2 regions of the Streptomyces sp. NPDC006174 genome follow, and region 1 is predicted to be linked to the other one. Evidence: riboswitches for the same ligand, from Rfam matches in the RefSeq annotation. Region 1 holds a riboswitch; the other holds the start of a gene.

Region 1 (4,035 bases):
AGCCGCTCGCGGGCGCGGGTGATGCCGACGTACGCCAGGCGGCGCTCCTCCTCCAGCTCCTTGGTCTGGCCGAGGGCCCGCATGTGCGGGAAGACGCCGTCCTCCAGGCCGGTGAGGAAGACGACCGGGAACTCCAGGCCCTTCGCCGTGTGCAGCGTCATCAGCGTGATGACACCGGAGCCGTCCTCGTCCTCGTCGGGGATCTGGTCGGAGTCGGCGACCAGCGCGACCTTCTCCAGGAACTCCGCGAGCGTGCCGCTGCCCTCGTCCTCGCCGCGCTCCTGCTCGAACTCCAGGGCCACGGCGGCGAGTTCCTGGAGGTTCTCGATACGGGTCTCGTCCTGCGGGTCGGTGGAGGCCTGGAGCTCGGCGAGATAGCCCGTACGCTCCAGCACCGCTTCCAGCACGACGGCGGGCCCGGCGCCGGACTCCACGATGGTGCGGAGCTCCTCCATCAGCGTGTTGAAGCGCTTGACGGCGTTGGAGGAGCGGGCCGCCATGCCGTACGCCTCGTCCACGCGGCGCAGCGCCTGCGGGAAGGAGATCTTCTCGCGCAGCGACAGTGCGTCGATCATCGCCTCGGCGCGGTCGCCGATGCCGCGCTTGGGCACGTTGAGGATGCGGCGGAGCGGAACAGTGTCCTCGGGGTTGGCGAGGACACGGAGGTAGGCCAGGACGTCCCGGACCTCCTTGCGCTCGTAGAAGCGCACGCCGCCGACGACCTTGTAGGGCAGGCCGACGCGGATGAAGATCTCTTCGAAGACACGGGACTGGGCGTTGGTGCGGTAGAAGACGGCGACGTCGCCCGCCTTCGCGTCGCCCTTGTCGGTGAGCCGGTCGATCTCCTCGGCGACGAACTGCGCCTCGTCGTGCTCGGTGTCCGCGACATAGCCGGTGATGCGCGCGCCGGAGCCGGCGTTGGTCCACAGGTTCTTCGGGCGACGGCTCTCGTTGCGCTCGATGACGGCGTTGGCGGCGGAGAGGATCGTCTGTGTGGAGCGGTAGTTCTGCTCCAGGAGGATCGTCTTCGCGTTGGGATAGTCCTCCTCGAACTGGAGGATGTTACGGATGGTCGCGCCGCGGAAGGCGTAGATCGACTGGTCCGCGTCACCGACGACACACAGCTCGGCCGGAGCGTCGGCGGCCTCTCCGGACGGGCCGACCAGCTCCCGTACGAGCGTGTACTGGGCGTGGTTGGTGTCCTGGTACTCGTCGACCAGGACGTGCCGGAAGCGGCGGCGGTAGTGCTCGGCGACGTCCGGGAAGGCCTGGAGGAGGTGGACCGTCGTCATGATGATGTCGTCGAAGTCCAGCGCGTTGGCCTCGCGCAGGCGGGCCTGGTAGAGCGCGTACGCCTGGGCCAGCGTCTTCTCGAAACCGTCGGCGGCCTGCCCGGCGAAGGTCTCCTCGTCGATGAGCTCGTTCTTGAGGTTGGAGACCTTGGCGGTGAAGGACTTCGGCGGATAGCGCTTGGGGTCCAGGTCGAGATCGCGGCAGACCAGGGCCATGAGGCGCTTGGAGTCGGCGGCGTCGTAGATCGAGAACGACGAGGTGAAGCCGAGCTTCTTGGACTCGCGGCGCAGGATGCGGACGCACGCGCTGTGGAAGGTCATGACCCACATGGCGTTGGCGCGCGGGCCGACCAGCTGCTCGACGCGCTCCTTCATCTCGCCCGCGGCCTTGTTGGTGAAGGTGATCGCGAGGATCTGTCCCGGGTGGACTCCGCGCTCGGCCAGCAGGTGGGCGATGCGGTGGGTCAGCACGCGGGTCTTGCCGGAGCCGGCCCCGGCGACGATGAGCAGCGGCGACCCGGCGTGCACGACGGCGGCGCGCTGCTCGGTGTTCAGCCCGTCGAGCAGCGCGGCGGAGTCGATCACCGGGCGCGGGTGACCGTCGCGGTAATACCCGTCGCGCGGCGGCGGAGGCGCGTCGTAGGCGCCCTCGAAGAGCCCCTCCGGCACCGCTTCGGGTGCGTGGTCCTCGGGGGGCGGCGGCGGGCCGTCCTCCGCGGACTGGAGGCCGGTCAGGAAACTGTCGTCAAAGAGGCTGCTCATCGCCTCCCGAGTCTAGGCGGCCGCACTGACAACCTTCGGCCGAAGGCCGGAAGCGACCGTTCCCAGCCGTACGCACCGAGAGCGGACCTCCACGTTCCGTGAAGAAAGGCCCGGTAGGAGGGGGTGCGGGGCCCTGGATCCGGAAAGGTCACGAAAATGTATCGGGCATATCGCTCATCCTCCTTCCCAGCGGTGCCACCGGTTGGCTAGCGTGCTCGGTCAGGTGATCCGTAATCTCCCTGAGACGAACCGCGTCTCACGGTCACCTCTGCCGAATCCGTCCTGCCCTCCCAGCAGTTCGGAACCGGGGACCCACACGCGTAACCGGGGTGAATCGGTCCATACCCTCGCACAACGGACCGTAGGACAGCCTTCCGTTCCGTCCGAACCCGACAGCTAACCCGGTAGGCGGTCCACGGAAGGAGATGCCGGTCTTGGCATCGCATCGCAAGCCGCGCACGAAGGTGCGCACGACCACCCCCGCCGTCGGGTTCACGACGGCCGCGCTGGCCTCGGTGACGCTGCTCTCCACGCAGAGCGCGACCGCGGCCCCCGCCGAGCCGAAGCCGGCCATCGAGGACGTCCAGAAGAAGGTCGACGAGCTCTACCGGCAGGCGGGCAGCGCGACCCAGCAGTACAACCGGGCGAAGACCGCCTCCACCGCCCAGCGCACCAAGGTCGACACGCTGCTCTCCGACGTGGCGAAGCGGACCGAGAAGATCAACGAGGCACGCCGGGAGCTCGGCGCCTTCGCGGCCGAGCAGTACCGCACCGGCGGTATCGCGCCGACCGCCACCTTCTTCCTGGCGGACGACCCGCAGGCGTACTTCGACCAGAGCCGGCTGATGAGCCGGTCGACGGAGCGCCGGCAGAAGGCCGTCGACGACTTCCGTACGCAGCAGGCCGCGGCGTCGAAGAAGCGCGCGGAGGCCGTGCGGAGCCTGGAGTCGCTCACCGAGACGCAGACCACGCTCCGCTCCAGCAAGCAGAAGGTGCAGACGAAGCTCACCGAGGCCCGGTCCCTGCTCGCGAAGCTGACCGCCGAGGAGAAGGCGCGGCTGGCGGAGCTGGAGCGCAAGAAGGAGGCCGAGGCCAGGGAGAAGGCGAAGCGCCTCGCCGCCCGCCAGGCCGCCGAGGCCAAGGAGCGCGAGGAGCGCGAGGCGGCGGAGAAGAAGGCACGCGAGGAGGCCGCGAAGGAGTCGGGCGGAGACAGCGGCTCCGGTTCCGGCAGCGGTACGGGGACGAGTCCGGGATCCGGTACGGGCACGGGTACGGGCGCCGGGACCGGCAGCGGCTACGCCACCAAGGCCGAGAAGGTGCTGGCCTTCGCGCGCGCCCAGATCGGCAAGCCGTACGTGTGGGGCGCCTCGGGCCCGTCCTCGTACGACTGCTCCGGGCTGACCCAGGCGGTCTGGCGGGAGGCCGGCGTCACGCTGCCCCGGACCACCTGGGACCAGGTGAAGGTGGGCACGCGGGTCGCCACGACCGACCTGCAACCCGGCGACCTGGTCTTCTTCTACGACGACATCAGCCACGTCGGCGTCTACAAGGGCGACGGGATGATGATCCACGCGCCGAAGCCGGGAGCGAACGTCCGCGAGGAGTCGATCTACTCCATGCCGATCTACGGCAGCGTGCGTCCGGCGTAATGCCAGGTAGGCAGTCGCAGAACCGCATAGACCAGTCGGAGTCTCAGCGATCTGTCGTCGATTCGCCATCTGCGACAGATCGCCGAGAATCGCCCAGCAGAGTGCTTCTCAGCGATGCACAATATTCTCGCTTCGCCGGACCCACGGAACAGGGCGACTCACGGCTAGTTTCGGTCGCAACCACTTTCTGTGCACCTATCCTGCACGGCCTGCTCGACCACCAGGACGCGAAGTTCCACGGTGCCCACATCCGCAGGAGGACCGGCATCGATCCTAGAAGCGTCTGCGCCCAGATCAAGAGAATGGAACGGGCCCACCGGCCCACCAGTCCG
Region 2 (4,035 bases), on a different contig from region 1:
GGCTCCCTCCTCGCCGCGCTCGACGAGGAGTCCATGGAGAACCAGCGCGACGTCGTCAAGAACGAACGCCGCCAGCGCTACGACAACGTGCCCTACGGCACCGCGTTCGAGAAGCTCACCGCCCTCTCCTACCCCGAGGGCCACCCGTACCACCACACCCCGATCGGCTCCATGGCCGACCTGGACGCGGCAACCCTGGATGACGCCCGCGCGTTCTTCCGTACGTACTACGCGCCCAACAACGCGGTGCTGTCGATCGTCGGCGACATCGACCCGGAGCAGACCCTCGCCTGGGTCGAGAAGTACTTCGGCTCCATCCCGTCCCACGACGGCAAGCAGCCGCCGCGCGACGGCACCCTGCCCGAGATCATCGGCGAGCAGCTGCGCGAAGTGGTCCACGAGGAGGTCCCGGCGCGTGCGCTGATGGCCGCCTACCGCCTCCCGCACGACGGCACCCGCAACTGTGACGCGGCCGACCTGGCGCTCACCGTGCTCGGCGGCGGCGAGTCCTCGCGGCTGCACAACCGCCTGGTCCGCCGCGACCGTACGGCGGTGGCGGCGGGCTTCGGTCTGCTGCGGCTCGCCGGTGCGCCCTCGCTGGGCTGGCTGGACGTGAAGACCTCCGGCGGTGTCGAGGTGGAGACGATCGAGGCCGCCGTCGACGAGGAGCTGGCCCGGTTCGCCGAGGAAGGCCCGACGCCGGAGGAAATGGAGCGCGCGCAGGCCCAGTTGGAGCGCGAGTGGCTGGACCGGCTGGGCACGGTCGCGGGCCGCGCCGACGAACTGTGCCGTTACGCGGTCCTGTTCGGCGACCCGCAGCTCGCCCTGACCGCCGTGGGACGCGTCCTGGACATCACCGCGGACGAGGTGCGCGAGGCGGCCCGCGCGGCCCTGCGCCCCGACAACCGGGCGGTGCTGGTCTACGAGCCCATCGAGCCGGCCGAGGACGCCGAAGAGGCCACCGACGCGCCCGAGGGAGCGGACAAGTGAGCGACGCCGCCGTGACTGGAGTAGCCATGGAGTACCACCCGCAGCCGACCCCGGGCACCGCCCGCCCGTGGGCCTTCCCCGCCCCCGAGCGCGGCGCCCTGCCCAACGGGCTGACCGTGCTGCGCTGTCACCGCCCCGGCCAGCAGGTCGTGGCCGTGGAGATCGTCCTGGACGCGCCGCTGGACGCCGAGCCCGAGGGCTTGGACGGCGTGGCCACGATCATGTCGCGCGCGCTCTCCGAAGGCACCGACAAGCACAGCGCCGAGGAGTTCGCCGCCGAGCTGGAGCGGTGCGGCGCCACCTTGGACGCACACGCCGACCACCCCGGCGTCCGCGTCTCCCTGGAGGTCCCGGCCTCCCGGCTGGCCAAGGCGCTCGGCCTGGTCGCCGAGGCCCTCCGCGCCCCGGCCTTCGCCGAGAGTGAGATCGAGCGGCTCGTCGGCAACCGCCTCGACGAGATCCCGCACGAGCAGGCCAACCCGTCCCGGCGCGCCGCCAAGCAGCTCTCCAAGGAGCTCTTCCCGGCCACCGCCCGGATGTCCCGTCCGCGCCTGGGCACCGAGGAGACCGTGCGGCGGATCGACGCCGCCGCCGTGCGCGCCTTCTTCGACGCCCACATCCGCCCGGCCACCGCGACGGCCGTCATCGTCGGCGACCTCACCGGCATCGACCTGGACGCCCTGCTCGCCGACACCCTCGGCGACTGGTCGGGCAACACGGCCCAGGCCCGCCCGGTCGCGCCGATCACCGCCGACGACGCCGGCCGCGTGGTCATCGTCGACCGTCCCGGCGCGGTTCAGACCCAGCTGCTGATCGGCCGCATCGGCGCCGACCGCCACGAGCGCGTCTGGCCGGCCCAGGTGCTCGGCACCTACTGCCTGGGCGGCACGCTCACCTCTCGTCTGGACCGGGTGCTGCGCGAGGAGAAGGGCTACACCTACGGCGTACGCGCCTTCGCCCAGGTCCTGCGCTCGACCGGGCCCGAATCGGGCGGCGCGGCGATGCTCGCCATCAGCGGTTCGGTGGACACCGAGTCCACCGGTCCGGCGCTGGAGGACCTCTGGAAGGTCCTGCGGACGCTGGCCGCCGAAGGGCTGACCGACGCCGAGCGCGAGACGGCTGTGCAGAACCTGGTGGGCGTGGCCCCGCTGAAGTTCGAGACGGCCGCCTCGGTCGCCGGCACGCTGGCCGACCAGGTCGAGCAGCACCTGCCCGACGACTACCAGGCCCAGCTGTACGCCCGCCTCGCCGAGACGGGCACCGTGGAGGCGACCGCGGCCGTGGTCAACGCCTTCCCGGTGGACCGGCTGGTCACGGTCCTCGTCGGCGACGCGGCACAGATCGCGGAGCCGGTGAAGGCGCTCGGCATCGGAGAGGTGACCGTCGTCAGCGGCTGACACACCGTCGGCACACCAGGACGGAGAGGACCCCGGCGAGGAGCGATAAGCCGGAGTCCTCTCCTTTGTCCATTTAGGGCCCTTTGTCACATCGTGATGAGGTAACTCCCTCTACGCCCTGTGGGATGCACGACAAATCCCCCTGTCCGTTTGGTGACGGACAGCCGCCTTGTCTAGCGTCGGCCCGGCTGTCCGTCACCCGTACGCCGCATCCGCGGCGCCGGGCAGCCATCGCCGAGTCCCCGTCAGGCGCGAGCCTGGGGAGCCGGGGACCCACACGTAGTCCCTGGGGTGAATCGGAACCCCGTGCCGCGAACCGGCGCGGAGCTCCGTAGGAGACCTTCCTGCTCCGAACCCGTCAGCTAACCCGGTAGGCGAGAAGGAAGGAAAGGATCAGCCCCTCCATGGCGTTCACCCGTGCCACCGGGAAGCACCGTGCCCCGAGCCGCCTCAAGCGCCACGGCGCCCATGTCGCCGGCGTCGCGGCCCTGACCACGACCGGTGTCCTCGGCACCCTGGCCTCTCCGGCCGTCGCGGCCGACTCCGAGACCCCGAAGGTCGCCGAGACCGGACTCACCCAGGCCATCGCCCTCGACGCCACGATCGCCGAGCAGATCGAGGCCCAGGCCCAGGCGCAGCACCGGCAGGCCGAAGCCGTCGCCAAGGCGAAGGCCGAGGCGGCCGCCGAAGCCAGGGCCAAGGCCGCGAAGGCCGAGGCGAAGGCGGAGGCCCAGCGCAAGGCCGAGGCCCGCGCCGAGGAGATCCGCGAGGAGAAGGCCCGGGCCGCCCGCGCCGCCGAGCGCGCCCGCCTCAACGCCTTCCACCTCCCGGTCGTCGGCTCGTCCGTCACCACCGGCTACAAGTCCGGCGGCGCGCTCTGGTCCTCCGGCAGCCATTCCGGCGTGGACTTCCGTGCCGCCTCCGGCAGCTCCGTCGTCGCGGTCGGCGCCGGTACGGTCGTCGAGGCCGGCTGGGGCGGCGCGTACGGCAACAACATCGTGCTCCGGATGACGGACGGCACGTACACCCAGTACGGCCACCTCTCCTCGATCGGCGTCTCCGTCGGCCGGAGCGTCACCTCCGGCCAGCAGATCGGCCTCTCCGGCTCCACCGGCAACTCCACCGGCCCGCACCTCCACTTCGAGGCCCGGACCACTCCGGAGTACGGCTCCGACATGGACCCGGTCGGCTACCTGCGCTCGCACGGCGTCAACGTCTGACCCGACCGCGCACCACCGCTCCTCCCGAAGGCCCCGGACTTCCCGCCGGGGCCTTCGTGCGTGCGCCGGGAATGCCCGGACCGATCCCTTCCGCTCCCGGCCTTCGGCCAGAAGATATCTATCAATTCAGGTCTGCCATCGGAAATTGCGGAAGATTGCCATAGAGTCACGGAACACGCGTCGGCCGCCCGCGTTTCGCGGGGATGAAGGCGGAGGTTCGGACATGCGCATTCCCGCGCATTCGGTATGCACGGCAATCCGTGACGACATCGTCTCCGGTGTCTACGAGCGCGGCAGCCGCCTCACCGAGGAGCTGCTGGCCCGGCGGTACGGGGTCTCCCGCGTCCCGGTCCGCGAGGCGCTGCGCACGCTGGAGTCCGAAGGCTTCGTCACCACCCGCAGGCACGCCGGGGCCTGTGTCGCCGAGC

What was found. Region 1 has a riboswitch for cyclic di-AMP ahead of ABZ267_RS00455 (NlpC/P60 family protein). Riboswitches for the same ligand answer to the same signal wherever they lie in the genome.
Positions count from the first base shown of each region.
Region 2: linked by a shared signal. The riboswitch ahead of ABZ267_RS24680 (M23 family metallopeptidase) and the one ahead of ABZ267_RS00455 (NlpC/P60 family protein) in region 1 are both predicted to bind cyclic di-AMP.

Region 1 is NZ_JBEXTJ010000001.1:93,998-98,032, reverse strand. Features, by position in the region: gene pcrA (DNA helicase PcrA) at 1-2,054, opposite strand, end outside; cyclic di-AMP (ydaO/yuaA leader) riboswitch at 2,314-2,481, shown strand; gene ABZ267_RS00455 (NlpC/P60 family protein) at 2,480-3,703, shown strand.
Region 2 is NZ_JBEXTJ010000011.1:162,447-166,481, reverse strand. Features, by position in the region: gene ABZ267_RS24690 (pitrilysin family protein) at 1-990, shown strand, start outside; gene ABZ267_RS24685 (pitrilysin family protein) at 1,017-2,387, shown strand; cyclic di-AMP (ydaO/yuaA leader) riboswitch at 2,610-2,778, shown strand; gene ABZ267_RS24680 (M23 family metallopeptidase) at 2,792-3,607, shown strand; gene ABZ267_RS24675 (GntR family transcriptional regulator) at 3,831-4,035, shown strand, end outside.